DNA from 2 places in the Streptomyces sp. NPDC025793 genome. Region 1 is predicted to be linked to the other one. Evidence: riboswitches for the same ligand, from Rfam matches in the RefSeq annotation. Region 1 holds a riboswitch; the other holds the start of a gene.
What was found. A riboswitch is a leader RNA that binds a small molecule or an ion and turns the genes downstream of it on or off. The one in region 1 is predicted to bind glycine.
Positions count from the first base shown of each region.

Region 2: another riboswitch for glycine. It lies ahead of gcvP (aminomethyl-transferring glycine dehydrogenase); the one in region 1 lies ahead of gcvT (glycine cleavage system aminomethyltransferase GcvT).

Region 1 is NZ_JBVHMR010000037.1:49,099-64,200, forward strand. Features, by position in the region: gene ACZ4MF_RS39245 (L-serine ammonia-lyase) at 203-1,570, opposite strand; gene glyA (serine hydroxymethyltransferase) at 1,685-2,950, opposite strand; gene gcvH (glycine cleavage system protein GcvH) at 2,955-3,341, opposite strand; gene gcvT (glycine cleavage system aminomethyltransferase GcvT) at 3,479-4,606, opposite strand; glycine riboswitch at 4,649-4,762, opposite strand; glycine riboswitch at 4,763-4,859, opposite strand; gene ACZ4MF_RS39265 (AAA family ATPase) at 5,023-5,667, shown strand; gene ACZ4MF_RS39270 (enhanced serine sensitivity protein SseB) at 5,735-6,526, shown strand; gene ACZ4MF_RS39275 (enhanced serine sensitivity protein SseB C-terminal domain-containing protein) at 6,693-7,538, shown strand; gene ACZ4MF_RS39280 (ABC transporter permease) at 7,812-8,819, shown strand; gene ACZ4MF_RS39285 (ABC transporter substrate-binding protein) at 8,890-10,674, shown strand; gene ACZ4MF_RS39290 (ABC transporter permease) at 10,785-11,783, shown strand; gene ACZ4MF_RS39295 (ABC transporter ATP-binding protein) at 11,780-12,877, shown strand; gene ACZ4MF_RS39300 (ABC transporter ATP-binding protein) at 12,874-14,220, shown strand; gene ACZ4MF_RS39305 (trimeric intracellular cation channel family protein) at 14,311-14,970, shown strand; gene ACZ4MF_RS39310 (alpha/beta hydrolase) at 14,879-15,102, opposite strand, start outside.
Region 2 is NZ_JBVHMR010000012.1:249,442-264,543, reverse strand. Features, by position in the region: gene ACZ4MF_RS23955 (DNA polymerase IV) at 132-1,505, shown strand; gene ACZ4MF_RS23950 (PRC-barrel domain-containing protein) at 1,724-2,095, opposite strand; glycine riboswitch at 2,215-2,309, shown strand; gene gcvP (aminomethyl-transferring glycine dehydrogenase) at 2,483-5,368, shown strand; gene ACZ4MF_RS23940 (TOBE domain-containing protein) at 5,460-5,879, opposite strand; gene ACZ4MF_RS23935 (ABC transporter ATP-binding protein) at 5,908-6,993, opposite strand; gene modB (molybdate ABC transporter permease subunit) at 7,035-7,895, opposite strand; gene modA (molybdate ABC transporter substrate-binding protein) at 7,892-8,728, opposite strand; gene ACZ4MF_RS23920 (molybdopterin-dependent oxidoreductase) at 8,933-9,421, shown strand; gene ACZ4MF_RS23915 (molybdopterin-dependent oxidoreductase) at 9,336-12,077, opposite strand; gene ACZ4MF_RS23910 (FAD binding domain-containing protein) at 12,074-12,898, opposite strand; gene ACZ4MF_RS23905 (helix-turn-helix domain-containing protein) at 13,109-14,710, shown strand; gene ACZ4MF_RS23900 (TOBE domain-containing protein) at 14,721-15,102, opposite strand, start outside.

The DNA.
Region 1 (15,102 bases):
CTGCACGCGCAGGTCGCCGGAGAACAGCGGGAGGACGTCCAGTAGACGCGTCGCCGACGTCACGTTGTGCACGACGAACAGGACCCGGCGGCAGCCGACCCGGGTGACCCAGCGCTCCGCGTCCGCGCCCACCGGCACCCGTATCCGCGCCGCCCCGTCCGCCACTCCACCCGCTGCCGCCCCACCCGCCACGCGCTTTACCTCAGCACTCGATGATGTTCACCGCAAGTCCGCCCCGCGCCGTCTCCTTGTACTTCACGGACATGTCCGCGCCGGTGTCCTTCATGGTCTTGATGACCTTGTCCAGGGACACCTTGTGGGAGCCGTCGCCGCGCATCGCCATCTTCGCCGCCGTGACCGCCTTCACCGCGGCCATGCCGTTGCGCTCGATGCACGGGATCTGGACCAGGCCGCCGACCGGGTCGCAGGTCAGGCCGAGGTTGTGTTCCATGCCGATCTCGGCCGCGTTCTCGACCTGCTCCGGGCTGCCGCCGAGCACCTCCGCCAGCGCGCCCGCCGCCATGGAGCAGGCGGAGCCGACCTCGCCCTGGCAGCCGACCTCGGCGCCGGAGATGGAGGCGTTCTCCTTGAAGAGCATGCCGATCGCGCCGGCGGCGAGGAGGAAGCGGACCACTCCGTCCTCGTCGGCGCCCGGTACGAAGTTGATGTAGTAGTGCAGGACCGCCGGGATGATGCCCGCCGCGCCGTTCGTGGGAGCGGTCACGACCCGGCCGCCGGCCGCGTTCTCCTCGTTCACGGCCATCGCGTAGAGCGTGATCCACTCCATCGCGTGCGCCAACGGGTCGCCCTCGGCGCGCAGTTGGCGGGCGGAGACGGCCGCGCGGCGGCGGACCTTGAGGCCGCCGGGCAGGATGCCCTCGCGGGACATGCCGCGCCCGACGCACTCGCGCATCACCCGCCATATCTCCAGCAGACCCGCGCGGATCTCGCCCTCGGTGCGCCAGGCCCGCTCGTTCTCCAGCATCAGGGAGGAGATCGACAGGCCGGTTTCCTTCGTGAGGCGGAGGAGCTCGTCGCCGGTGCGGAAGGGGTACTTCAGTACCGTGTCGTCCAGCACGATCCGGTCCGCGCCGACCGCGTCCTCGTCCACGACGAAGCCGCCGCCGACCGAGTAGTACGTCTTCGACAGGAGCTCCGCGCCCTCGGCGTCGTAGGCCCACATCGTCATGCCGTTGGCGTGGTACGGCAGGGCCTTGCGGCGGTGCAGGACCAGGTCGTCGTCGAAGGAGAACGGGATCTCGTGCTCGCCGAGCAGGCTCAGCCGGCCCGCCGCCTTGATCGCCGTCACCCGGTCGTCGGCCGACTCCACGTCCACCGTGCGCGGCGAGGCGCCCTCCAGGCCGAGCAGCACCGCCTTCGGGGTGCCGTGGCCCTGGCCGGTGGCGCCGAGCGAGCCGTACAGCTCGCAGCGCAGCGAGGCGACCGAGGACAGCAGGTCCTCGTTGCGCAGCCGGCGGGCGAACATGCGCGCCGCGCGCATCGGGCCGACCGTGTGGGAGCTGGACGGGCCGATGCCGATCGAGAACAGGTCGAAGACCGAGATGGCCACGGACGACTCCTCAAGACGGGGTGGAGCGAAAACGGTGGTACAGGGGGGCGGGCACCGCACACGCCGGTACGCGGGTACGTACTCCAGTGTGCGCGGTGCCCCGTAAAAGGCGTCTTACTTGTTCAGACCCGGGTACAGCGGGTGCTTGTCGGCGAGCGCCTGCACGCGCGCCTTCAGGGCCTGCGCGTCGTAGGACGGCTTGAGCGCCTCCGCGATCACGTCGGCGACCTCGGCGAAGTCCTCGGCCGTGAAGCCGCGGGTCGCGAGGGCGGGCGTGCCGATCCGCAGGCCCGAGGTGACCATCGGGGGGCGCGGGTCGTTCGGGACGGCGTTGCGGTTGACCGTGATGCCGACCTCGTGGAGCCGGTCCTCGGCCTGCTGGCCGTCCAGCTCGGACGCGCGCAGGTCGACGAGGATCAGGTGCACGTCCGTACCGCCGGAGAGCACGTTCACCCCGGCCTCGCGGGCGTCCGCCGCGGTCAGGCGCTCGGCGAGGATGCGGGCGCCCTCCACCGTACGGCGCTGGCGCTCCTTGAAGTCCTCCGAGGCGGCGACCTTGAAGGAGACCGCCTTGGCCGCGATCACGTGCTCCAGGGGGCCGCCCTGGAAGCCCGGGAAGACCGAGGAGTTCAGCTTCTTCGCGAAGTCCTTCTTGGCGAGGATGATGCCGCCGCGCGGGCCGCCGAGCGTTTTGTGGGTGGTCGAGGTGACCACGTCAGCGTGCTCGACCGGGTTCGGGTGCAGCCCGGCCGCGACCAGACCGGCGAAGTGCGCCATGTCGACCCACAGGTACGCCTCGACCTCGTCGGCGATCCGGCGGAACTCGGCGAAGTCCAGCTGACGCGGGTACGCCGACCAGCCGGCGATGATCACCTTCGGGCGGTGCTCCTTGGCGAGCTTCTCCAGCTCGGCCATGTCGACCAGACCGGTCTGCGGGTCCACGTGGTAGGCGACCACGTTGAACTGCTTGCCGGAGAAGTTCAGGCGCATGCCGTGGGTCAGGTGGCCGCCGTGCGCCAGGTCCAGGCCGAGGATGGTGTCCCCGGGCTGGGCGAGGGCGAACAGGGCCGCCTGGTTGGCGGAGGCGCCGGAGTGGGGCTGGACGTTGGCGTACTCGGCGCCGAACAGCTCCTTGACCCGGTCGATGGCGATCTGCTCGGCGACGTCGACGTGCTCGCAGCCGCCGTAGTAGCGGCGGCCCGGGTAGCCCTCGGCGTACTTGTTGGTGAGGACCGAGCCCTGTGCCTCCATCACCGCGAGCGGCGCGAAGTTCTCGGAGGCGATCATCTCCAGCGTGGACTGCTGGCGGCCGAGCTCCGCGTCGACCGCGGCGGCGATCTCCGGGTCCAGCTCGTGCAGGGGAGTGTTCAGGACAGTCATACGGTCAGGACTCCTCGCCGGCGCTGAAGGCCGTGTACTCGTCGGCGCTCATCAGGTCCGCCGGCTCGGCCGAGACGCGGACCTTGAAGAGCCAGCCGCCCTCGAAGGGGGCCGAGTTCACCAGCGCCGGGTCGTCGACGACGTCCTGGTTGGCCTCGACGACCTCACCGGTGACCGGGGAGTACAGGTCGGAGACCGACTTGGTCGACTCCAGTTCGCCGCAGGAGTCACCCGCGGTCACGGTGGCGCCGGCCTCGGGGAGCTGGGCGTAGACCACATCGCCGAGCGCGTTGGCCGCGAACTCGGTGATGCCGACCGTCGCGACGCCGTCCTCGGCGGGCGACAGCCACTCGTGCTCCTTGCTGTAGCGCAGCTGCTGGGGGTTCTTCATGGCCTGAATTCTCCTGTACGCGCGGGAGTGCTGGTGAAGGGGGGACTGCGGAAACCGCTGGTGGGCGGGCAACTGTGCGCAGGGTCACGTACCTGCCACGGAATCGGGCCCGCGGGGGACGCGACCGCGCCCAGTCTCTACTTCTGGCGCTTGTAGAACGGCAGTGCCACGACCTCGTACGGCTCGTGGCTGCCGCGGATGTCCACGCCGACGCCCTCGGTGCCGGGCGCCGCGTGGCCCGCGTCGACGTAGGCCATGGCGATCGGCCTGCCCAGGGTGGGGGAGGGGGCGCCGGAGGTGACCTCGCCGATCACCTGGCCGCCGGCGACGACGGCGTACCCGGCGCGCGGGACGCGGCGGCCCTCGGCGATCAGCCCGACGAGCACCCGCGGAGGCTCGGACGCGGCGCGCTCGGCGGCCTGCGTGAGCGCCTCGCGCCCGACGAAGCCGCCGTCCTTCTCGAACTTGACCACGCGGCCGAGACCGGCGTCGAAGGGGGTGAGCGAGGTGCTCAGCTCGTGCCCGTACAGCGGCATGCCCGCCTCCAGGCGCAGGGTGTCGCGGCAGGACAGGCCGCACGGCACCAGGCCGACGCCCTCGCCCGCCTCGGTCAGCGCCTGCCACAGCTCGACCGCGTGCTCGGGCTTCACGAACAGCTCGAAGCCGTCCTCGCCGGTGTAGCCGGTGCGGGCGATCAGGGCGGGGACGCCGGCGACCGTGCCGGGCAGGCCGGCGTAGTACTTCAGGCCGTCCAGGTCGGCGTCGGTGAGCGACTTCAGGATGCCGGGGGACTCCGGGCCCTGGACGGCGATCAGCGCGTAGGCGTCCCGGTCGTCGCGGACCTCGGCGTCGAAGCCCGCGGCGCGCTCGGTGAGGGCGTCCAGCACCACCTGGGCGTTGGAGGCGTTGGCCACGACCAGGTACTCGGTCTCGGCGAGCCGGTAGACGATCAGGTCGTCCAGGATGCCGCCGTCGGCCCGGCAGATCATCGTGTAGCGGGCGCGGCCGACGCCGACGGAGGCGATGTTGCCGACCAGGGCGAAGTTCAGCAGGGCGGCGGCCTCGGCGCCGGTCACCGTGATCTCGCCCATGTGGGAGAGGTCGAACAGGCCGGCCCGGGTCCGCACCGCGACGTGCTCGTCGCGCTCGGAGCCGTAGCGCAGGGGCATGTCCCAGCCGGCGAAGTCGGTCATCGTCGCACCGAGCGAGCGATGGAGCGCGTCCAGCGCGGTATGGCGCAGCTCAGTGGGTTCGGTACTGCTCATCGGTCGGTCGTCTCCCAGGACAGCGGAACGGGCGAGGAACGTTCCTCCCCATCTGTCATCGGAACCTGAGAGGTTCGCCACGACCGCCACGGGGACGATCACGGCTTGCACCGTGGGTGGAGCCACTGCCGGCAGCGGCCCGCTTTTCAGATGTGCCTCGCCCGCGCGGTAACGGGGCCTGAGAGATTCAAGGGAGGGACTTGCTCCTTCGGCGCCCCAGCGCAGCTGCTGGGGACTCTCCCGCGCGGATTCAAGCGGCCGGTATGCAGTTGGCGGCCACATCATTGCACGCCGAGCGGGCTTTTGTAACCGGCCTGTGGCAGCACGCGGACCGTACTGCCGACCTCGGTCCATTACCTTCTCTTTACGTTTCACGGGCAGAGCTGTTACTGAACCGACAGGGGAGGACCGACATGGTGAACAGGACCCCGGTGTACGCCACCGTCACCAGCGGCGTCGCGGTGCCGAAGCAGCGCCGCGCCCCGGCCCCGGTCGTCCGGGACCTGCGCGACCGGGCCGGCCGCAGCCCGCACGCCCTGCTCTTCCGCGCCGAGGACCTGGTGGTGATCACGGGACTGCCCGGCAGCGGCAAGTCCACGCTGATGCGCCGCGCGGTCCCCGGCCGCCGCATCGACTCCCAGGACACCCGCGACCGCTGGGCCGCCCGCCTGCCCGGCTTCCTCCCCTACGCGCTCTACCGCCCCCTGGTCCGCCTCGCTCACTACGCGCGCCTGCGCCGTGCCCTGCGCACCGGCGAGGGCGTCGTCGTGCACGACTGCGGCACCCAGAGCTGGGTGCGCGGCTGGCTCGCCCGCGAGGCCCGCCGCCGCGGCGGCACCCTGCACCTGCTCCTGCTGGACGTCACCCCCGGCACGGCCCGCGAGGGCCAGCGCGAGCGCGGCCGGGGCGTCTCCCGCTACGCCTTCACCCGCCACCGCCGCACGACGGCCCGGCTGCTCGCCGCCGTCGAGCGGGGCGCGCTGCCGGCGGGCGTCGGCTCGGCGACCCTGCTGGACCGCCCCGCGGCGGACGCCCTGCGCCGGATCGCGTTCCCACGGTGAGGGGACGGTCACAGCAACCCGCTAGCCTTCATGGTCACAGCAGTGGTTCCCAGCAGGCGGTAGGCAGATGGACTTCCCGGCGGACATTCCCGCGGACTTCCCGGCACAGGCGCACCCCCACCCGCACGGCGGTTGGCCCGGCAACGAGCTGGAGGAGGTGCTCGCGGCCTCCCTCGGCGTACCCACCGCGGCCGGCCGGATCATCGAGGTCCTCGGCCGCAGCTTCCTGTGGATCCCGCTGCCCAACGGCGGCGGTCCGGGCAGCGGCCCGCTGGACCTGCCCACGCTGGAGATCGACGGCCAGGCCTACGTGCCCGTCTTCAGCTCGGAGGAGCAGCTGCGCCAGGCGGCCGGTTCCCACATGGGGTACACCATCGCCCCGGCCGTCGAGTTCGCCCGGGGCCTGCCCGCGCAGGTCGGCATCGCGGTGAACCCGGACGCGCTGGTCGGCATCCCGCTCCCGCCGGCCGCCGTGGCCGAGCTGTGCCGCGCCGGCCGTACCCCCCTCGACGGCGCGGACACCGGCGGCCGGGTCCGCCTCTTCGAGCCCGACTGGCAGGACGACCCGGTCGACTTCCTCGCCGCCGCGTCCGCCGAGTTCGCCGAGACCGGCGTGGTCCGCACGGCCCGCCGCTGCCTGGCCGCCGTCGAGACGGACGATCCGGTGATGTTCGTGGGCGTGGAGCTCTCCCGGTGGGAGGGCGACCTGCGCACCCTCCCGATGGAAGCCCTGGGCCGCGCCCTGGGCAGGATCCCGGTCGCCTGGCCGGTCAGCCTGGTCCTCCTGGACGTCACGGACGACCCGGTGGCGGAATGGCTGCGGGGGAATGTCAGGCCCTTCTATCAGTACGGCCACTGAAAGCGCCCCAAGGGGGGCGCGGGGCTGCGTCCGATATGCGGCTCCGCCGCGTGAGCGCGAGAAACCACAACGCACCCGCACTCGCGAACGAACCCGAAGCGGCACCCCGGCAGGCGCTTAAGCTGTCTCCACACACGGGGCACGGAAAACAGAAGGGCACGACAAGGTGAGCGCGAGCCACAGCGGCGGCCTCGGTAGCGTCGACCACACGCTGCGCCAGGTCACGCCCGGACGCTACGACGCCTACGAGGCCCTGCTGCGTGCCCTCGCCACCCCGTCCTCCGGCCAGATCTGGATGCTGCTGTGGCACGGCCAGGCCGGGTCCCCGGACGCCCAGTACGGGACGATGGAGGTCGACGGCCTCCCCTACGCCCCCTGCGTCACCTCCGCCCAGGAACTGTCGGCCAGCGGCTGGAACCGCTCCTACGAGGTCGTGGACGGGCTCGACGTGGCCCGCACCCTCTACCCGGACCACTACGGCCTGTGGGTCAACCCGCACGCCCCGGGCGGCGGCGTCGGCATCCCCTGGCTGGACCTGCGCCGCATCGCCACGGGCCTGGACCGCCAGCCCGCAGGCCCGCTCCGGCTCGACGAACCCGGCATCGAGGTCCCGCAGTTCTATGCCCTGCTCGCGCAGAACGCCCACCGCACGCCGGCCCTGCGCTCCCTGCGCCGCGCCTGGGTGCAGCCCGCGCTCGGGACGCCGTACCTCGTGATCGGCCTGGACGTGTACGACACCTCTCCGGCCGCGGTCGACTCGGTGCGCGCGATGATGCAGCAGTCCGTCGGCGCGGTCCCCGAGGGCCTGCCGGTGTCGACGGTCGCGATGACCGACGACTACGACCCGGTCGTGATGTGGATGCGGGCCAACGCCCGCCCGTTCTACGACCGCGACGCCCACGCCGCCGTACCCCCGGCGCACCCCCAGCCCCAGCCGCAGCTCCAGTCACCGCCCCAGCCGCAGGCCCCGGCCCCCGGCTACGGCTATCCACCGGTGCCCGGCGGCTACTGACCCCGCCGCCGACCTCGCCCTACGGCCGCCGACCTTCCCCGGCCGACCTCCGCTTACCGTCCGCTTGTCGCGATTAACTGTCCGCATAACAGGAAACGCCTGCTTGCATCACGGTTACGCATCCATTCGCTGCCAAGGCTGGCGGCTTGTCGCGCGGGCATTGAAGACTCCCCCTTCAAGGGGCTCGCCCCTGTGTGTACGACGGACTGAATGATGCCGCTACCAGCGGCAAGTGCGGGCCGGTTACCACCGGTTGAGAGGGGTCCCAGCCTAATGACGGCACCATTGCACGAGCCGGCCGCGGAAGCGGCGCCCGGTGCGGCCGAGGAAGCGGCGGTCGCCGCCGCCGACGCGAAGGCCGTTCAGGGCCGCTCCCTGGGACGGATCGCCTGGGAGCGCCTGAAGCGGGACAAACTCGCCCTGACGGGCGGCGTCGTGGTGCTGCTCCTCATCGTGATCGCGCTGCTCGCGCCCGTCATCACGAGCCTGGTCGGCCAGGACCCGGACGTCTACCACCAGGACCTGATCGACCCGCTGTTCAGCACCCCCAAGGGCTCACTGGGCGGCATCGGCGGAGACCACCTGCTCGGCGTGGAGCCGGTCAACGGCCGCGACATCTTCGCCCGCATCCTCTACGGCGCACAGATCTCTCTTCTCGTCGGCTTCCTGTCCGCCGTGGTCGCCGTCATCCTGGGCACCGTCCTCGGCGTCCTGGCGGGCTTCTTCGGCGGCTGGGTGGACTCCCTGATCAGCCGGGTCATGGACGGCCTGCTCGCCTTCCCGCAGCTGCTGTTCATCATCGCGCTGGTCTCCGTCATGCCCAACCAGATGCTGGGACTCACCGGCACGGGCGTGCGGGTGTTCGTGATGATCCTGGTCATCGGTTTCTTCGGCTGGCCGTACATCGGCCGGGTGGTCCGCGGCCAGACGCTCTCGCTGCGTGAGCGCGAGTACGTCGAGGCGGCCCGCTCCCTCGGCGCCGGGCAGTTCTACATCCTCTTCAAGGAGCTGCTGCCGAACCTCGTCGCGCCCATCATCGTGTACACGACGATGATGATCCCCACGAACATCCTCACCGAGGCGGCGCTCAGCTTCCTGGGCGTGGGCGTCAAGCCGCCCACGTCCTCCTGGGGGCAGATGCTGTCGAGTGCGATCGACTACTACGACTCGGACCCCATGTACATGGTGATCCCGGGCGTGGCGATCTTCATCACGGTTCTTGCCTTCAACCTCTTCGGCGACGGCGTGCGGGACGCGCTCGACCCGAAGGGCTCCCGCTGAAGTGCCGTACCCCAAGCGTCCCGTGAGCTCAGCCACGGGGTCTCTCATCAATTCCGGAGGATCCGAGATCGTGACTACCCAACGCACCTCAGGGCGGCGCAAGCAGGCCCTCGCCGCTGCCGTAGTGGTCGCCGGGCTGCTGACCACGGCGGCGTGCGGCGGAGGCAACGGCAGCTCGAAGAACGGCGCGGCCGGCTTCGACGCGGCGAACAACAAGGTTGCCCAGGCCGACCAGGTCAAGAAGGGCGGCACCCTGAAGTTCGTGAGCACGCAGGACGCCGACTCGTGGGACACCACGCGCGGCTACTACGGCTTCATGTGGGACTTCTCCCGCTACTACAGCCGTCAGCTGCTCACCTACAAGACGGCGCCGGGTGCCGAGGGCGCGAAGCTCACCCCGGACCTCGCCACCGACGCGGGCAAGGTCTCGGCCGACGGCAAGACCTACACCTTCACGCTGCGTGACGGGATCACGTGGGAGGACGGCAAGGCCATCACCTCCCAGGACATCAAGTACGGCATCGAGCGCTCCTGGGCGCAGGACGTGCTGTCCGGCGGTCCGGTCTACCTCCAGCAGATGCTGGACCCGAACAACACCTACAAGGGTCCGTACAAGGACACCTCGAAGGACCACCTGGGCCTGAAGGCGATCGACACGCCGGACGCGAAGACGATCGTCTTCCACCTGCCGACGGCCAACTCGGACTTCCTCCAGGTGCTGGCGATGACCACGGCCTCGCCGGTCCGCCAGGACATGGACACCAAGTCCAAGTACGGCCTGCACCCGTTCTCCTCGGGCCCGTACAAGTTCCAGTCGTACAGCCCGGGCAAGAACCTGGTCCTGGTCCGCAACGCCAACTGGAAGGCGTCCTCGGACCCGGTCCGCAAGGCGTACCCGGACAAGATCACCCTGGACATCTCCACCAACCAGGCCGACTCGGACCAGCGCCTGATCGACGGCGACTACGACATCGACGCCTCGCAGACCGGCCTGGGCCCGCAGGGCCGCCAGATCGCCCTGAAGCAGCACAAGGACAACCTGGACAACCCGGTCTCCGGCTTCATCCGCTACGCGGTCTTCCCGCAGAGCGTCAAGCCGTTCGACAACCTCCACTGCCGCAAGGCCGTGATCTACGCCGCCGACCACGTGTCGCTGCAGACCGCCCGCGGTGGCCCGATCGCCGGTGGTGACATCGGCACCAACATGCTCCCGCCGTCGGTCGGCGGTGGCGAGGGCCAGAAGTACGACCCGTACCAGATCTCCGGTGCCAACAAGAACGGCAACGTCAACCTGGCCAAGCAGGAGCTCAAGGCCTGCGGTCAGCCGAACGGCTTCTCGACCACCATCGCCGTCCGCAACAACAAGGCGCAGGAAGTCGCCACCGCCGAGTCCCTGCAGGCCGCGCTGAAGAAGGTCGGCATCAACGCCGACATCTACCAGTACGACGGCTCGCAGAGCCCGGGCATCATCGGCTCCCCGTCGAACGTCGAGAAGAAGAAGCTCGGCATCATCATCATGGGCTGGGGTCCGGACTTCCCGACCGTCCAGGGCTACGGCATCCCGCTGTGGGACAGCAAGTACATCCTGCAGAGCGGTAACAACAACTACGCCCTGATCAAGGACAAGACGATCGACGGGCTCTTCGACCAGTACACCACCACGCTGGACGAGGCGAAGAAGACGCAGATCTCCACGGAGATCAACCACAAGGTGATGGAGGGCGCGTACTACCTGCCCTTCACCTTCGAGCGGCTGCTCAACATCCGCTCCTCGCGTCTGGGCAACGTGTACACGACGAACGCGTACAGCGGTTACTACGACTTCGTCAACCTCGGCCTGAAGTCCACGAAGTAGTCCCGGCACACCCGCCGAACGGCACGAAAGGCAGGTGAAGGCCGGCGCGGCGAGCCGCGGGCCCTCCGGAAGATCTCCGGGGGCCCGCGGTCCGCGGCGGGCCGTTAGCTGTGCTCGCTTACCTCATCAGGCGGCTGTTCGCCGCCGTAGTGATGCTGGTGGTCATCATCCTGGTGGTCTTCAGCATCTTCTTCCTCGTCCCCAAGTGGGCGGGCGTGGACATCGCCACGAGCTTCGTGGGCAAGCAGGCGGACCCGCACGCCGTCGAGGCGGTGCGCGAGAAGCTGGGTCTGAGCGATCCGATCTACTCGCAGGTCTGGCACTTCTTCAAGGGCATATTCGTGGGCCGCACCTACGCGGCCGGCGGCGATGTCACCCACTGTGCCGCGCCGTGCTTCGGCTACTCCTTCCGCAGTGAGCAGGCCGTCTGGCCGGTGCTGACCGACCGCTTCCCGGTGACCCTGGGTCTCGCGCTCGGTGCCGCCGTGCTGTGGCTGGTCTTCGGTGTCGCCGCGGGTGTGCTCTCCGCCCTCAAGCGGGGCAGCCTGTGGGACCGCGGCGCGATGGTCGTCGCCCTCAGCGGTGTCTCGCTGCCGATCTACTTCACGGGTCTGCTCTCGCTGGCGATCTTCAGCTACGGACTGAACTGGATCAACGGCCAGTACGTCTCGATCAGCGACAGCTTCTCCGGCTGGCTGGGCGGCATGATCCTGCCCTGGATCACCCTCGCCTTCCTGTACGCGGCGATGTACGCCCGTATCACCAGGGCCACCATGCTGGAGATCCTCGGTGAGGACTACATCCGCACCGCCCGCGCCAAGGGCCTCAAGGAGCAGGTCGTCATCGGCAAGCACGCCATGCGCTCGACGATGACCCCGATCCTGACCATGCTCGGCATGGACCTGGGCGCCCTGATCGGCGGCGCGATCCTCACCGAGACCACGTTCAGCATCCCCGGCCTCGGCCAGGCCGTGCTGACCGCCATCAAGAACCAGGATCTGCCGATCATCCTGGGCGTCACCCTGATCACCTCCCTCGCGGTGCTCATCGCCAACCTCGCGGTCGATGTGCTGTACGCCGTGATCGACCCCCGAGTGAGGCTCGCATGACCGAACTCAGCAAGACCGGAGCAGCCGTGGGCGAGCCCACGGAGGCCTCGCCCGCGCCGACCTCCTTCCTCGAAGTGCGCGACCTGAAGGTGCACTTCCCGACCGACGACGGTCTGGTGAAGTCCGTCGACGGCCTCAGCTTCCAGCTGGAGAAGGGCAAGACCCTCGGCATCGTGGGCGAGTCGGGCTCCGGCAAGTCCGTGACCTCGCTCGGCATCATGGGCCTGCACACCGCCGGCCAGTACGGCAAGCGCAAGGCGCAGATCTCCGGCGAGATCTGGCTGAACGGCACCGAGCTGCTGTCCGCCGACCCCGACCACGTGCGCAAGCTGCGCGGCCGCGACATGGCGATGATCTTCCAGGATCCGCTGTCGGCGCTGCACCCGTACTACACGATCGGCGCGCAGATCGTGGAGGCGTACCGGATCCACCACGACGTCGACAAGAAGACCGCGAAGAAGCGCGCGGTCGAGATGCTCGACCGGGTGGGCATCCCGCAGCCGGACAAGCGGGTGGACAGCTACCCGCACGAGTTCTCCGGCGGTATGCGCCAGCGCGCCATGATCGCCATGTCGCTGGTGAACAACCCCGAGCTGCTCATCGCGGACGAACCGACCACCGCGCTCGACGTGACGGTCCAGGCGCAGATCCTGGACCTGATCCGCGATCTGCAGAAGGAGTTCGGCTCCGCGGTCATCATCATCACCCACGACCTGGGCGTCGTCGCCGAACTGGCCGACGACATCCTGGTGATGTACGGCGGCCGCTGCGTGGAGCGCGGTCCGGCCGAGAAGGTGTTCTACGAGCCCCGCCACCCCTACACCTGGGGTCTGCTCGGTTCGATGCCGCGTCTGGACCGCGACCAGCAGGAGCGTCTCATCCCGGTCAAGGGCTCCCCGCCCTCGCTGATCAACATCCCGTCCGGCTGCGCCTTCAACCCGCGCTGCCCGTACGCCGACGTCCCGAAGGACAACGTGACCCGCACGGTCCGCCCCGAGCTGACCGAGGTCGGGAGCAAGCACTGGGCCGCCTGCCATATGTCGCAGGAGCAGCGGGAACGGATCTGGACCGAAGAGATTGCGCCGAAGCTGTGAGTGAGAACGCAGAGGACAAAGAGGTGAAGGCTGCCGGTGCGGCCACCCTCGGCAAGGACGCCGCACCCGGCGAGACCCTGCTGAAGGTGACCGGGCTGCAGAAGCACTTCCCCATCAAGCAGGGGCTGCTCCAGCGGCAGGTCGGTGCCGTGCGCGCCGTCGACGGCATCGACTTCGAGGTCCGCGCCGGGGAGACCCTCGGCGTGGTGGGCGAGTCGGGCTGCGGCAAGTCCACCATGGGCCGCCTGATCACCCGGCTGCTCGAACCGACCGCCGGAAAAGTCGAGTTCGAGGGCAAGGACATCACGCACCTCGGTGTCGCGGGCATGCGCCCGATGCGCCGCGACGTGCAGATGATCTTCCAGGACCCGTACTCGTCGCTGAACCCGCGCCACACCATCGGCACCATCGTCGGAGCCCCGTTCCGGCTCCAGGGTGTCGAGCCGGAGGGCGGGATCAAGAAGGAGGTGCAGCGGCTGCTGTCGGTGGTCGGCCTCAACCCCGAGCACTACAACCGCTACCCGCACGAGTTCTCCGGCGGTCAGCGCCAGCGCATCGGCATCGCCCGCGCGCTCGCCCTGAAGCCGAAGCTGGTCGTCGCCGACGAGCCGGTCTCCGCGCTGGACGTGTCGATCCAGGCCCAGGTCGTGAACCTCATGGACGACCTCCAGGAGGAACTGGGCCTGACGTACGTGATCATCGCGCACGACCTCTCGGTCGTCCGGCACGTCTCGGACCGGATCGCGGTGATGTACCTCGGCAAGATCGTCGAACTCGCCGACCGGGACCTGCTGTACAAGACGCCGATGCACCCGTACACCAAGGCGCTCATGTCCGCGGTGCCGATCCCGGACCCGAAGCGGAGGAACGCCAAGAGCGAGCGCATCCTGCTCAAGGGCGACGTCCCCTCGCCGATCTCCCCGCCGAGCGGCTGCCGGTTCCACACCCGGTGCTGGAAGGCCACGGAGATCTGCAGGACGACCGAGCCCCAGCTCGTGGAGCTGCGCCCGGGCCAGCGCGTCGCCTGCCACCACCCCGAGAACTTCGAGGACCAGGCACCGCAGGACACCGTCCTGCTGACGGCCGCGAAGGAGGCCGCCGAGCTGGTCGCCGACGAGGTGCTGGCCGAGTCGGCCCAGACCTCGGAGGCGCTGGCCACGGCGGTCGCCGAGGGCGAGGTGGGCTCCGAGGAGACCGGGACCACCGAGTCGCGGGAGTCGAGCGAGGAGCAGGCGGAGGAGCCGAGCGAGACGTCGACCGAGGAGACGGCCGAGGAGTCGGCCGAGGAGTCGGCCGACGAGACGACCGAGGAGTCGACCGAGGGCGGCTCGACCGGCAAGTAAGGACACCTCAGTAAGAAAGGCTCACAGGGATGTCACCCTGTGAGCCTTTCTTTGTAAGGTTCACGCGCCCCGACAGGCGAGAATGTCGGGGTGCAGCTCCAGCCTCTCTTCAGTCCCTCGGTCCAGCACACGCTGGACGTCATCGGCATCTTCGTGTTCGCGATCTCCGGCGCGTTGCTGGCCGTCCGGAAGAACTTCGACGTGTTCGGCATCGGCGTCCTCGCCGAGGTCACCGCGCTCGGCGGGGGACTGTTCCGCGACCTGATCATCGGGGCCGTACCCCCGGCCGCCTTCACCGACCTCGGGTACTTCGTCACCCCGCTGCTCGCCGCGCTCGTCGTCTTCTTCCTGCATCCGCACGTGGAGCGGATCCAGCGGGCGGTGCTCGTCTTCGACGCGGCCGGCCTCGGCCTGTTCTGTGTCAGCGGTACGACGAAGGCGTACAGCCACGGCCTCGGCCTGACCGCGTCGGCGACGCTGGGCCTCGCGACCGCCGTCGGCGGCGGCGTCCTGCGGGACGTGCTGGCCAACGAGGTGCCGTCGCTGCTGCGCTGGGACCGCGACCTCTACGCGGTCCCAGCGATCGTCGGCGCCACGATGGTGGTGCTGTGCATCCGCTACGGCGTGCTGAATCCGTACACCAGCGGGCTCGCGGTCGTCACGGCTTTCGTGCTCCGCCTGCTCGCGATGCGCTACCACTGGCGAGCTCCGCGCGCCTGGAACCGCCGCTCGACGGTGTCAGAGGACTGAGCGGGCTCGGCGTGCGGGTGTGCCGGGGGGTGCTGCTCTGCCCCGTCAGCTCCGCGGTCAGCCACTCGAATACCGTCGGCACCTGCGGCCGCCACAGCGCCATCGAGTGCCCGCCCATGCTGCGCGGCAGGA
Region 2 (15,102 bases), on a different contig from region 1:
TGTCCCTCGCCGTCCGACAGCGGGGATCCGTCGCCGTCCGGTAGCCGGTGCCCGCCGGCATCCGGCGCGATGTCGCACGGTGGGCGTCCCGCACCACGGCATTGTCAGTGCCGTGGTGCAGCATCGGAGATGTGAGACACGCGCCGACCATCCTGCATCTCGACATGGATGCCTTCTACGCCTCGGTGGAGCAGGCAGCCAAGCCGAGCCTGCGCGGGAAGGCGGTCGTGGTGGGCGGGCTCGGACCGCGCGGTGTGGTGGCCACCGCGTCGTACGAGGCACGGATCTTCGGGGTGCATTCGGCGATGCCCATGGGCCAGGCCCGCCGGCTGGCGCCCAACGCCGCGTATCTCGTGCCGCGCTTCGGGGTGTACCGGGCGGTCAGCGAGCAGGTGATGGCGCTGCTGCGGGAGCTGTCGCCGCTGGTGGAGCCGCTCAGTCTGGACGAGGCGTTCGTGGATCTGGAGGCGGGCGGGACGGCCTGGGACGAGGAGTCGGCGCGGCTGGCCGGGATCAGGCTGCGCGCGGACATCCGGGCGGTCACGGGGCTGACCGGCTCGGTGGGGCTCGCCGCGTCCAAGATGCTCGCGAAGATCGCCTCCGAGCAGGCCAAGCCGGACGGCCTGCTGGTCATCGAGCCGGGGACCGAGCGGGCCCTGCTCGGGCCGATGCCGGTGCGGACCCTGCCGGGCGTGGGCCCCGCGACCGGGGACCATCTGCGCCGGGCCGGGATCACCACGGTCGAGGAGCTGGCCGAGGCGGGTGAGGACGAGCTGGTCCGGCTGCTGGGCAAGGCGCACGGGCACGCGTTGTACGCGATGGCGCTGGCCCGTGACGACCGGCCCGTGGTGGCCGAGCGCGAGGCGAAGTCGGTGTCGGTCGAGGACACCTACGACGTGGACATCCATGACCGGCTGCGGATCGGCATGGAGGTGCAGCGGCTCGCGGACCGGTGTGTGGGGCGGCTGCGGGGGGCCGGGCTGTCGGGGCGGACCATCGTGCTGAAGGTGCGGCGGTACGACTTCTCGACGCTGACCCGTTCGGAGACGCTCAGGGGGCCCACGGACGATCCGGCGGTGGTCCGGGAGGCGGCGGCCCGGCTGCTGGACTCCGTGGACACCACCGGCGGGGTGCGGCTGCTCGGCGTGGGCGTCTCCGGGCTCGCCGACTACACGCAGGAGGACCTGTTCGCGCAGGCCATGGACGCGCGGGCGGCGGAGACGCCGGAGGAGGTCGTGGCCGAGGCCGTGGTGGAGCGGCCGGAGCCGGTCGAGCGCCACTGGCGGGCCGGGCAGGACGTGCGCCATGTCGCGTACGGGCCCGGGTGGGTGCAGGGGAGCGGGCTGGGGCGGGTGACGGTGCGGTTCGAGACGCCGCAGACCCCTCCGGGGCGGGTGCGGACGTTCTTCGTCGACGACCCCGCGCTGGAGGCCGCGGAGCCGCTGCCGCTGGTGCCGGATCCGCAGGAGGAGGAGCTCCGGCGTGACCACCCTGCCGAGGCCTGAGGGGGTGCCGGTTGGATCGGCCGGCCGTGAGGAACGGCGCCTGCCGGCCGAGCCGAGCGGCGTCGTGGGGCCCCTCCCGCGCGAGCGAAGCCGAGCGTGGGGGAGTCGGCGATCGACGACAACGCCGCTGGGGGGTGTGCCCCCTCTGGGGGAGCGCGCGCCAGGGTCCGCGATGCCGGCATGATCCAAACGACACCCCCTGGCGGGGCGCGCCGGCCTCAGGTCTCCTCCGACCCGGCCAGCTTGCCGAAGTCCCGGTCGGGGAGCGTGGGAGGCAGGGCTGTGTCGAGGCCGTAGTGGTGGTAGAGCTGGAGTTCCTGTTCGGGGGAGAGATGGCGGCCCACGCCGAAGTCCGGGGCGTCCTTGATGAGGGCGCGGTCGAAGGGGACGTGGAGGGTGCCCTCGACGAGTTCGCTCGGTTCCAGCGGGACGAACGCGTCACGGGAGAACAGGCCGGTGCGTATGGCCGCCCACTCGGGTATGCCGGTCGCGTCGTCCAGGTACACCTCGTCGACGGTGCCGATCTTGGCGCCGCTGCGGTCGAACGCCTTGCGGCCGATCAGGTTGCGCGGATCGATGTCGGTCTGCACGGTCGCTCTCCCTCCACATGGTCACAACTCATCCGTAACCACTACAAAAGAGCAGATTCGCGGAGGCGGCCACTCGAGGGCTCGGGCGTTGACCTCGCTGGTAGTCTGACAACGGCTGCTGAACCCGTGCGGGAGAGTCCTCCGACCACCTCGGAGGCGCCGAAGGAGCAAATCCTCCCCGGAATCTCTCAGGCTCACGTACCGCACGGACGAGGTCACTCTGGAAAGCAGGGCGGTTGTCGACGGCTTCCGCTCTCACCGACGGTGAAAGCCGGGCCTCTCGGGCGCCCGGTGAAGCTCTCAGGTTGAGATGACAGAGGGGGAGGCCGTCGGGGCACCGCACCGTGGTGCCCTTCGAAGGTCGCGTCAGACCAGGAGGCCTCCGCAATGACCGCCCACCGTATTCCGCTTTCGGATCTCGAAGCGGGTGTTCCCTTCGAACAGCGCCACATCGGGCCCGACCAGGAGGCGCGGGCCAAGATGCTCGCGCAGGTCGGCTACGGCTCGCTGGACGAGCTGACCGCCGCCGCGGTCCCCGACGTGATCAAGAACGCCGACGCCCTCGACCTGCCGGGCGCCCGCACCGAGGCCGAGGTGCTCGCCGAGCTGCGCGCGCTCGCGGACCGCAACCAGGTGCTCGGCTCGATGATCGGCCTGGGGTACTACGGGACGTTCACACCGCCCGTCATCCTGCGCAACGTCATGGAGAACCCGGCCTGGTACACGGCGTACACGCCCTACCAGCCGGAGATCTCCCAGGGCCGGCTGGAGGCCCTGCTGAACTTCCAGACCATGGTCGCCGACCTGACCGGGCTGCCCACCTCCGGTGCCTCCCTGCTGGACGAGGGCACGGCGGCCGCCGAGGCCATGGCGCTGTCCCGGCGCATGGGCAAGAACAAGAAGGGTCTGTTCCTGGTCGACGCGGACGCGCTGCCGCAGACCATCGCCGTCATCGAGACCCGCTCCGAGCCGACCGGTGTCGAGGTCGTCGTCGCCGACCTCAGCGAGGGCATCCCGGCCGACATCGCCGCGCGCGAGATCAACGGCGTACTGATCCAGTACCCGGGCGCCTCCGGTGCCGTACGCGACATCAAGCCGGTCATCGACCAGGCGCACGAGCTGGGCGCCCTCGTCACCGTCGCCGCCGACCTGCTCGCGCTGACCCTGCTGACCTCGCCGGGTGAGCTGGGCGCGGACATCGCGGTCGGCACCACCCAGCGGTTCGGCGTGCCGATGGGCTTCGGCGGTCCGCACGCCGGTTACATGGCCGTGCAGGAGAAGTTCGCGCGCAGCCTGCCCGGCCGGCTCGTGGGCGTCTCCGTCGACGCCGACGGCAACAAGGCCTACCGGCTCGCGCTCCAGACCCGTGAGCAGCACATCCGCCGTGAGAAGGCCACCAGCAACATCTGCACCGCGCAGGTGCTGCTCGCCGTCATGGCCGGCATGTACGCCGTCTACCACGGCCCGGAGGGGCTGCGGATCATCGCCCGGCGGACGCACCGGTACGCCACGCTCCTCGCCGAGGGCCTGCGGGCCGGCGGTGTCGAGGTCGTCCACGGTGCCTTCTTCGACACCGTCACCGCGCGCGTGCCCGGCAAGGCCGCCGAGGTCGTCGCCGCCGCCCGGGAGAACGGCGTGAACCTGCGCCCGGTCGACGCCGACCACGTCTCCGTGGCCTGCGACGAGACCACCGACCGGGCCCGGCTGGGCGTGGTCCTCGCGGCCTTCGGCGTCGCGGGCGACATAGCGGCGCTCGACGCGACCGCCGCGGACGCCCTGCCCGAGGCGCTGCTGCGCGGCGACGACTTCCTCACCCACCCGGTCTTCGACCGGCACCGCTCCGAGACCGCGATGCTGCGCTACCTGCGCAGGCTCGCCGACCGCGACTACGCGCTCGACCGCGGCATGATCCCGCTGGGCTCCTGCACCATGAAGCTCAACGCGACCACCGAGATGGAGCCGGTCACCTGGCCCGAGTTCGGCGGGCTGCACCCCTTCGCGCCGGCCGAGCAGGCGCAGGGCTTCCTCACCCTCATCCGCGAGCTGGAGGAACGTCTCGCCGAGGTCACCGGCTACGACAAGGTCTCCCTGCAGCCGAACGCCGGATCCCAGGGCGAGCTGGCCGGTCTGCTCGCCGTACGCGGCTACCACCGCGCCAATGGCGACGAGCAGCGCACCGTCTGCCTGATCCCGTCCTCCGCGCACGGCACCAACGCGGCCAGCGCCGTGATGGCCGGCATGAAGGTCGTCGTCGTCAAGACCGCCGAGGACGGCGAGATCGACGTCGAGGACCTGCGCGCCAAGATCGAGCAGCACCGCGCCGAGCTGGCCGTGCTGATGATCACCTACCCGTCGACGCACGGCGTCTTCGAGGAGCACGTCGCCGACATCTGTGCCCGGGTGCACGAGGCGGGCGGCCAGGTGTACGTCGACGGCGCGAACCTCAACGCGCTGGTCGGCCTCGCCAAGCCGGGCCACTTCGGCGGTGACGTCTCGCATCTGAACCTGCACAAGACCTTCTGCATCCCGCACGGCGGCGGCGGTCCCGGCGTCGGCCCGGTCGCGGTCCGCTCGCACCTCGCGCCGTACCTGCCGAACCACCCGCTCCAGCCCGCGGCCGGCCCGGAGACGGGCGTCGGCCCGGTCTCGGCCGCCCCCTGGGGCTCCGCGGGCATCCTGCCGATCTCCTGGGCGTACGTCCGCCTGATGGGCGGCGAGGGCCTCAAGCGGGCCACGCAGGTCGCCGTGCTGTCGGCGAACTACGTCGCCAAGCGTCTGGAGCCGCACTACCCCGTGCTCTACACCGGTCCCGGCGGCCTGGTCGCGCACGAGTGCATCATCGACCTGCGCCCGCTGACCAAGGCGACCGGCGTCAGCGTGGACGACGTCGCCAAGCGGCTCATCGACTACGGCTTCCACGCGCCCACCATGTCCTTCCCGGTGGCCGGCACGCTCATGATCGAGCCGACCGAGTCCGAGGACCTCGCCGAGCTGGACCGGTTCTGCGACGCGATGATCGCCATCCGCGCGGAGATCGAGAAGGTCGGCGCGGGCGAGTGGCCGGCGGAGGACAACCCGCTGCGGAACGCCCCGCACACCGCGGCCGCGCTCGGCGGCGACTGGGCGCACGCCTACAGCCGCGAGGAGGCCGTCTTCCCGGCCGGTGTCTCCGCCGCCGACAAGTACTGGCCGCCGGTGCGCCGGATCGACCAGGCCTTCGGCGACCGCAACCTGGTCTGCTCCTGCCCGCCGCCGGACGCGTACGAGGACTGACACCTCTCGCCCGCCGGCACCGCGGCGGGCGGTGACATCGTGGGCCCCGTCCGGATTCCCGGGCGGGGCCCTCGCCGTGTCACCCGCCGTGTCACTCCGCCGCGAGGGCCACCTCGGTCGCCTTGATCAGAGCGATCACGTCGGAGCCCACGAAGAGGCCGAGGTCCTCGACCGCGTCCTTGGTGATCGCCGCGGTCAGTTCGCCGCCGTCGACGGTGATCCGGACGGTCGCCATGACGGCACCGGTGACGAGGCCGGTGACCGCGCCGGGCAGCTGGTTGCGGATCGACAGGCCCTCGACCCGGCCGGTGGCGAGGGAGACCTCGGTCGATTTCACGAGGGCGCGTACGGGCGAGCCGGGGGCGAGGGCGAGTTCCTCGGCGGCCTCCAGGGTGATCGCCGCCGTGAGGTGCTGCCCTCCGCCGAGGCGGACCTTGACGGCGGCCATCGCCTCGCCCGACCGGACCTCGGTGACGGCGCCGGGCAGCTGATTGCGGATGCTCAGGGTCATGGGCACCCACGGTAGGGCGCGCGGTCACCTAAGCCGGGTATGCGTGTGTCTGCGTCGCTTTGACCGTCGCCCAGACAGCGGCGCCCGGGTGCAGATCCAGCTCGGCCGCGGCGACCGTAGTGAGGTCGGCCGCGAGCGGGAGTTCGCCGACGAGGTCGGCGCGGATCTGGTCGCCGTGCGTCTCCAGGCCCTCGACCTCGCAGCGCCACAGGTTCCGGGCGCTCGCGCCGGTCGGCCGGTCCCGGAACAGGGTGACGGCGCTCGGCGGGAACGCCACGAAGACGGGCCCGGACAGCTCCTCGGTGGTCGTGAGCGAGGGCCCGGCGTCGAGCCGTACCGCGTGCCCGTCCGCCCGGCCCCGGTAGAGGTTGAGGCCGACGAGCTGGGCGATGTAGTCGGTGCGGGGGTGGCGGGCGATGTCGGCGGGGGTGCCCTCCTGCACCACCTGGCCGTGCTCGATGACGACCAGCCGGTCCGCGAGCACCATGGCGTCCAGCGGGTCGTGCGTGACGAGGACGGCGACCGCCTCGAACTCGGCCAGATGGCGGCGCAGTTGGGCCCGGACCTCCAGGCGGGTGCGGGCGTCCAGGGCGGCCAGCGGCTCGTCCAGCAGCAGCAGCCGGGGGCGGGTGGCCAGGGCCCGGGCCACGGCCACCCGCTGGGCCTGCCCGCCGGACAGCCGGCGTGGTTTGGCGTGGGCGTGGTCGGCGAGCCCCATGCGCTCCAGCCACGCGGCCGCCCGGGTACGGGCCTCGGTCTTGGAGACGCCCTGGCAGCGCGGCCCGAAGGCCACGTTGTCCAGGGCGGTCAGGTGCGGGAAGAGCAGGTAGTCCTGGAAGACCACGCCGACCGGGCGGGACTCCGGGGGAGTGTCCGCCAAGGAGGCGCCGTCGAGCCGGAGATGCCCGTCGGTGAGCGGGACGAGACCGGCGAGGGCGCGCAGGGCGGTGGTCTTGCCGGCGCCGTTGGGGCCGAGCAGGGCGACGACGTCGGCGGGGGCGGCGGTGAGGGAGACGTCCAGGCGGAAGGCGCCCCGGTCGACGACGAGCCGGGCGTCGAGCCCCTCGTCGCCCACCCGCGTCGGGGCGGCTTCGGGGGCGTCGATGTCGGTCATGGGACGGTACGTTCGCACACGCCCGGGGTCGGCGGCCACGCTCACGCTCCCGTCATCCAGCGGTCCCGCAGCCCCGCCAGCACCGCGATCGACACCGCGAGCAGGACCAGGCTGAGGGAGATGGCGGCGTCGGGGTCGTCCTGGAGGGCGAGATAGACCGCGAGGGGCATGGTCTGGGTGCGGCCGGGGAAGTTGCCCGCGAAGGTGATCGTCGCGCCGAACTCGCCGAGCGCGCGGGCCCAGGCGAGGACCGAGCCGGCCGCGATGCCGGGGGCGATGAGCGGCAGGGTGACCCGGCGGAACGCGGTGAAGCGGGACGCGCCGAGGGTGGTCGCCGCCTCCTCGTAGCGCGGATCGGCCGCGCGCAGGGTGCCCTCGACGCTGATGACCAGGAACGGCATCGCGACGAACGCCTCCGCGATCACCACCCCGGTGGTGGTGAACGGCAGGGTGATCCCGAACCAGGCGTCCAGCCACTTGCCGATCACGCCGTTGCGGCCGAGGGCCAGCAGCAGGGCCACGCCACCGACCACCGGCGGCAGGACGAGGGGCAGGGTCACCAGGGCCCGGACGAACCCCCGGCCGGGAAACTCGGTGCGGGCCAGCAGCCAGGCCAGGGGCACGCCCAGAACGAGGCTGACGGCCGTCGCCGCCGTCGCGCTGACCAGGGACAGCTGGAGCGCCTGCCAGACCTGGGTGCTGGACAGCTGGTCCGGCAGCGTGCGCCAGGGCGCGCGGACCAGCAGCGCGAGCAGCGGCAGCAGCAGGAACGCCAGCGCCACCAGGCCCGGCAGCAGCAGCGGCAACGGCACCCCGCGCCGGCCCCCCGTGCCGACGCGGCGACGCCGCGGCCGGCCCGTGCGGAGGCCGGCCGCGGCGTCGGGTTCGAGAGGCGAGGTCACGGCTTGAGGAACCCGGCCTCGCTCAGCACCTTCTGGCCCTCGGCGGACTCCACGAGGGCGATGAACGCCTTGGCGGCCGCGGCGTTCGGCGCGTTCTTCAGCAGGACGATCGGGTAGTCGTTGATCGCCTCGGCCGACTCGGGGAACTCCACGCCCTGCACCTTGCTGCCGGCGGCGTGCACGTCGGTCTTGTAGACGACGGCGGCGTCGGCCTCCTTCAGTTCCACCTTGTTGAGGGCGCCCTTGACGTCCTGCTCGTAGGAGACCGGGGTGAGCTTGAGGTGGCTGGCGTCCAGGGCCTTCTGCGCGGCGGCGCCGCACGGCACGGTCTTGTCGCACAGCACGACCTTCAGGCCGGACGCGGTGAGGTCCTTCAGCGAGGCCACCTTGTGCGGGTTGCCCGGCAGGGTCGCGATCTCCAGCTGGTTGCGGACGAAGGTGGCCGGGGTGCCGGCCGCGTCCTTCTTGCCCGTGACGATCGCCATGGTCTTGGGGCTGGCGGCGGCGAAGACGTCCGCCGGGGCGCCGCTGGTGATGCTCGCGGCCAGCGTGTCGCTGCCGCCGAAGTTGAAGCTGACCTTGGTGCCGGGGTGCTGCTGCTCGAATTCCTTGCCCAGGGCCGTGAAGCTCTCCTTGAGGGAGGCGGCCGCGAACACGGTGATGCTGCCGGAGAGCTTCGGCGAGGACGCGGAGCCGGCCGGGGCCGAGCTCGCGCTGTCCTTGGACGTGGCCGAGTCGGAGGACGAGGAACAGGCGCTGAGTGCCAGCAGGGCGGCGGCTCCCGCACCGGCAACCTTCAGCATCCGTCGGGTCCGGCGCACGGAACGGGTCATCACGGGTCTACTCCTCGCGTTCTGTGGAACAAGTGTCGCGCCCTGTCGCGGCCGGGGAACCGGCCGTGCGGCGATGATAATGCCGCATCTGCCAGGGGTAAGTCTCTTGTCACATCGCATGAGCTGCGAACTTGTGACATGTGGCTTGCATGTGCGTTTGTACGGCGCACTCCGGCGGGTACCGTTCTGCGGGAGGTGGTCGCAGTGACGCTCGCGCAACTCGCCCTGACCGGCGATCTCGCCAGGCCCGCCCGGCTGACCGTGCCGGAGCTGCTGCGCTGGCCGCAGCACCGGGCGGACGTCAGCTTCGACTGCGCGACCAGCGGCATCCAGCACCACCGCTTCACCGGACCGCGCCTGTACGACGTCCTCGCCGACGCCGGCCCGGACTTCGACCCGGCGCGGCGCAAGGACCGGCTGCGCTTCCTCGTCGCCGTCACCGGCACCGACGGCCACCACGCGGTGCTGTCCTGGGCCGAGATCGACCCGGACTTCGCGGACGCGCCCGTCCTGCTGGGCGTGCGCGTCGACGAGACCCCGCTGGATTCGGCCGGACCCCAGCTGGTCCTCCCGCAGGACCGGTGCGGCGCCCGGCACATCAGCGGGATCACCGCGATCCGGGTGGATGGCGGCTACCGCTGTGGCGCTCCAGCGCCCGCCACACCCGGTCACGCAGCAGCGGCACCTCGGTGAACCGCACACCCGTGGCGTCCCGCAGCGCGTTGGCCAGGGCCGGGGCGACCGGGTTGAACGGGCTCTCGCTCATCGACTTGGCGCCCAGCGGGCCGATCGCGTCCGCCGTCTCCATGAAGTGCACCTCGGTGCGCGGCACGTCGGCGTACTGCGGGAGCCGGTAGCGGCGGAAGGCGGCGGTGTCGACCGCGCCCCGCTCATCCAGCAGGACCCGCTCGAAGAGGGTGGCGCCGAGCGCCTGGGCGACCCCGCCCTCGACCTGTCCCCGGCACTGCATCGGGTTCATCACCTTGCCCGCGTCGGCCGCGTGCACACTGCGCAGGATGCGGATCTCGCCGGTCCCGGGGTCGACCGCCACCCGGAACCAGTGCGCGTTGAAGGCGACCGAGCGCGGGGTGCCGCCGAAGTGCCCGTCGGCGCTCAGCTCCAGGCCGACGGTGCGCGCGGCCGCGTACACCTCCTTCAGCAACAGGCGTCCGCCCGGGTGGAGCACGGCCTCCTCCGTCAGCCGGCACTCCGTGCGCGGGACGGCCAGGTGGGCGGCGGCGAAGTCCAGCAGCTGGTCGGCGAGGGCGCGGGCGGCGCGCAGGGTGGCCTTGCCCGCGACGACCGTACCGGTCGAGGCGAAGGCGCCGGTGTCGTGCCGTACGACGTCCGTGTCGGACTGGCGGACGGCGATCCGGTCGACGGTGGTGGCCAGCTCGCCGGCCGCGATCTGCTGGTGCACCGTCGTGGTGCCGTTGCCGAACTCGGCGGTGCCGACGGCCAGGTCGAAGGTGCCGTCCGGCAACAGGGCGGCCCTGGCGTCGGCGATGTGGCCGCCGGGCGGGCCGGTCGCGATCATCGCCAGCGCGGCGCCCTCGCCGACCAGCCACCCCGCGGGGACGGGCTCGGACACCGGCTCCGCCTGGGCGCGGCGCACGATCGCCACGCACTGGTCGAGGCCGTAGCTCGCGATGTGCAGGTCCTCCTCGTGGCCGCCCGGGGTGAGCATCGGCTCGTCGGGCCCGATGATGTTGCGCGCCTTGAACTCCAGGGGATCCAGGTCCAGTCGGCGGGCCAGCTCGTCCAGCGCCGACTCCACCGCGAACAGCACCTGGCCCAGGCCGTAGCCGCGGAAGGCGCCCGCCGGGACGGTGTGCGTGTAGACCGAGTAGGCGTCGACCTTCTTGTGCGGGGCGCGGTAGACGGCCAGGGACTCGCCGACGCTGTGGAACATCACGGCCGGGCCGTGGTTGCCGTACGCGCCCGTGTTCGCGACGACGCGCAGCTGGAGCGCGGTGAGGGTGCCGTCGCGGCGGGCGCCCGCCTTCACCCGGATCGTGAAGGGGTGCCGGGTGGTGGCGCCGTAGAACTGCTCCGCGCGTGTGTACTCCAGTTTCACCGGGCGGCGCAGCCTCAGCACGGCGAGCGCCACGATGTCCTCGACCAGCATCTCCTGCTTGCCGCCGAACCCGCCGCCGACCCGGCCCGCCAGCACCCGGACCTGGTCCTCGGGCAGGTCGTACAGCGCGCACAGGGCGCGGCGGGTGAGGAACGGCGTCTGGGAGCTGGTGCGGACGGTGAGCCGGCCGTCCTCGTCGATCCAGGCGAGGGCGCCGTGCGTCTCCAGGCTGGCGTGCTGGACACGCTGGGTGCGGAAGGTGTCCTCGTAGACGACGTCCGCCGCCGCGAAGCCCGCTTCGACGTCGCCGAGCTCGCCGTGCGCTTCGCCGACGACGTTGGCCTCGGGCCGCGCGATGCGGGCCGTCGCCGCGTCCTTGTCGTGGACCACCGGGGCGCCGGGCCGCATGGCCTCCTCCGGGTCGAGGACGGCGTGCAGCACCTCGTACGTCACCTCGATCCGCCGGCAGCCCTCCTCGGCGGCGCCCTCGCTGTCGGCGACGACGGCGGCGACGCGCTGGCCGATGTGGCGGACGGTGTCGTCCAGGACGCGGGTGTCGTCCGGGTCCTCCTCGGGGTGTTCGTGGCGGGCGGTGGAGAAGTGCCGTTCCGGGGCGTCGTGGTGGGTGAGCACGGCGTGCACGCCGGGGACGCGCAGGGCGGCGGAGGTGTCGATCGCGAGGATGCGGGCGTGGGCGTGCGGGGAGCGCAGCAGCTTCATGTGGAGCAGGCCCGGTACGCCGATGTCGAAGGTGTAGCGGGCGGTGCCGGTGACGACCTGCGGTCCGGCCGGGGCGGGCAGGCTGCGGCCGACGGTCTCGCCGGGCGCGGGCGCCTCCACGTTCTTCACCCCGCGCACGGCGTCCTCGATGGCCCGGTAGCCGGTGCAGCGGCACAGATTGCCCTTGAACGCCCTGGGCAGATCGGCGAGTTGGTCCTCCGTGAGCGCTGCCGTGGTCATCAGGAAGCCGGCCGTGCAGAAGCCGCACTGGAAGCCCTGGGCGTCGAGGAACGTGCGCTGCACGGGGTGGAGTTCGCCGTCCGGGGCGGCCAGGCCCTCCACGGTGGTGACGCTGCCGCCGTCGGCGCGGAAGGCCGGGTAGAGGCAGCTGTGCACCGGTTCGCCGTCCACGTGGACCGTGCAGGCCCCGCAGTCGCCCTGGTCACAGCCCTTCTTCACGCCGAACCAACCGTGCTCGCGCAGATACGTGCGCAGACACTGGCCCGGGCGGGGGTCCTCCTCGTGGGACCGTCCGTTGACCTCGACCCTCATCGCCGCTCCTCATCCGTCAGTTCCCGGCGGATCTCCTCCGCCAGCCGCAGCGCCATGTGCCGCCGCCACGCGGGCAGTCCGTGGATGTCGTCGAACCACTCGCCGTCCGCGACGGCCCCCACGATCGCCGCCCGCAGCGCCGCGGCCGTCGGCGGCAGCGGGAACCAGAGCCGCACCGGGCGCACCGTCGCCGCGGTGACGGTGACCGTGAGGGAGTGGTCGACCGGGCCGAGGGTGCCGATGACGAGGGCGGCCGAGCGCCCGAGGCCGTACAGCGACACCTGCCGGAACGCCGTACGGCAGGCCAGGGCGCGGGCGGGCAGGGTGACCGAGCGCAGCAGCTCGCCCTCGGCCAGATCCTTGCGGCCCGCGCCGGTGACGAAGTCGGCGACTTTCAGGCGGCGCCCGGATCCGTCCTGAGCGAGGAGCAGGCAGGTGCCGTCGAGCGCGGCCGTGAGGGAGATCATCGGGCCGGCCGGCAGGCCGTTGCACAGGTTCCCGCCGACGGTGGCCATGTTCCAGATCTTGAACGAGGCGAGGAAGGCCCGGCAGCACTGCTCGAAGAGGGGCGCCGCGGGGGCGGTCAAGTCCTGGGCGTAGCGGGACAGTTGGGCGATGGTGCAGGTGGCGGCCAGCTCCAGGGAGCCGTCCGGGTGCCGCTGTGCGGGCGTCCAGCCCATGCGGCTCAGGTCGACCAGACGCCGCAGGTGCGGCTGGGGCTCGGAGAACAGATACGTCCCGCCGCCGAGCCAGGCGTCACCGGCCCGCCAGGGCGCGGGCCGCCGGGCGTCTCGTATCTCGGCCACCGTGTTCAGATCCATGGCCGGAAGTGAACCAACGGGAACCGGTCGAAACGACTGGTGCGGGGCACGGAAACACCGACGTCACAGGCCCCGGGACTGGAGGATCAACCAAGAGGCATTCCGCTCCATCAACCTTGCATTTACGATGCTTTCTCTCGCACTCGCCTGGTGAATGCGAGAGGCCGGGGGATGTGCTCACCCCACGGCGGCCGTACGAGGAGCCAGCACATGCACGTCGAACACCTCCTGGGGGACGCCGCCCTCGGGCTGCGCCTGCTGTGGGCGGAGGACGCGCTGCTGCGGCGCGAAATCAGCGGAGTGACCGTCACAGACCTGGAGGACCCGGCCCGGTTCGTACGGCCCGGCGAGGTGGTCCTCAGCGGGCTGGTGTGGTGGTCGCCCGACGGCGGCTCCGGCAAGGCCGAACGGTTCGTCTCGGCCCTGAAGGACGCGGGGGCCGCCGCGCTGCTCGCGGGCGAGGAGACGCACGGCAACGTGCCGGACGACCTGGTCGAGGCGTGCGTGCGCCACGGCGTGCCGGTGGCCGGGGTGCCCGCGCACATCATGTTCCGGTCGATCACCGACACCGTGTACCTGCGCCAGTGGGGCGGCCTGAGCCGGCATCACGCGCTGCCGGAGAACGCGCGCGTGCGGCTGAGCCGGCTGCTCGCCCAGGAGGCCGGCCCGCACGCCGTCCTCGCCGAGGCCTTCGCCCACCTCGGCCGGACCGCCGTCTACGTCTTCACGCCCTCGGGCCGTACGGTCGCCGCCACCGAGGGTGTCCCGCCGGTGCCCCCTCGCGAGGCGGTCGCGCTCGTCGCGGACGGCACCGGGGTGACCGCCTCCGTCGACGCGAGCGGCGTCTCGCCGTACGAGCGCCGCCTGTTGTACCTGCCCGACCCGGACGCCGCCCCGCCGCGCATGCTGCACGAGGTCGCCGCCGTGCTGGCCCACTGCCAGGAGGCCGCCGCCCGGCGCCCTTCGGCCCGGCTGCGCGCGGCCGACGAACTCGGCGCGCTGCTGTCGGCCCCGGACGCGCGCGAGGACGGCACGGTGGAGGCGGCGCTGCGGCGGTGCGGGCTGCCGGGGACGGGACCGTACCTGGTGCTCGTCGCGGACGCCGGGACGCGGCGGCCAGGGCCGGGCGAAGGGCCGCTCGCCGAGGGCGCGTTGACGGAACTGGCGGGGCATGCGGTGACGGCCGGCGACGCGGGTGGTGCCGCGGTGGTGGCCGCGCGAACCGAGGGGGCCGGGGCGGAGGCGGGAGCGGAGGGCGGGCCCGGGGGCGCGGCGGCCGTCGGCCGGCTGCCGGACGGGGGCGCCTTCGCGGTGCTGTCCGGGGTGCCGGACGGCTGGGCGGACGAGGTGTGGCCGCTGGTCGCCGGGTCCGTGCCCGGGGTCGTCCTGCGCGGCGGCATCGGCGCGCCCGCGGCGGGGCCCGGGGAGCTCGGCGCCGCGCTCGGGCAGGCCCGGTACGCCCTCACCTCCGCGCGGACCACCGCGCCCGACGCCTCCCGCCTGACCGACGCCCGCGGCCTCACCACCCTCGACGCGCTGCTCACCGGTGTGCCGGCCGAGGTGCGGACCGCCTATGCCCGTACGGTGCTCGGCCCGCTGCTGGAGACCGGCCGGCCGCCCGTCGCGGTCCTGCTCGGCACCCTGGAGACGTTCCTGGCCTGCGACGGCTCCTGGGCGCGCACGGCGCAGGCGCTGCATCTGCACGTCAACACCGTGCACTACCGGGTGGAGCGGATCGAGCGGCTGACGGGGCGCGACCTGGCGCGGCTGCGGGACCGGCTGGACCTGTGGGCGGCACTGCTCTGCCGCTGACTCCGCCGGGTCAGACGCGGTCGATGTGCACGTTGGTGGACTTCACGCGCGCGGTGGCCTCCATGCCGACCTCCAGGCCCAGTTCCTCCACCGCCTCCCGGGTCAGCAGGGACACCAGCCGGTGCGGGCCCGCCTGGATCTCGACCTGGGCGGCGACGTCGCCGAGCTTGATCGCGGTGACGATGCCGGGGAAGGCGTTGCGGACGGAGGTGTAGGAGGCGTCCTCCTCGCCGCCGGCCGCCTTGGCCAGTTCGACCGAGAACGCGGCGAGGGCACGGCCGTCGACGAGCCGGCGCCCGGCCTCGTCGCGATGGGTGGCCACCCGGCCCGCGTCGGCCCAGCGGCGGGCGGTGTCCGGGCTCACGCCGAGCAGCCGCGCCGCCTGGCCGATC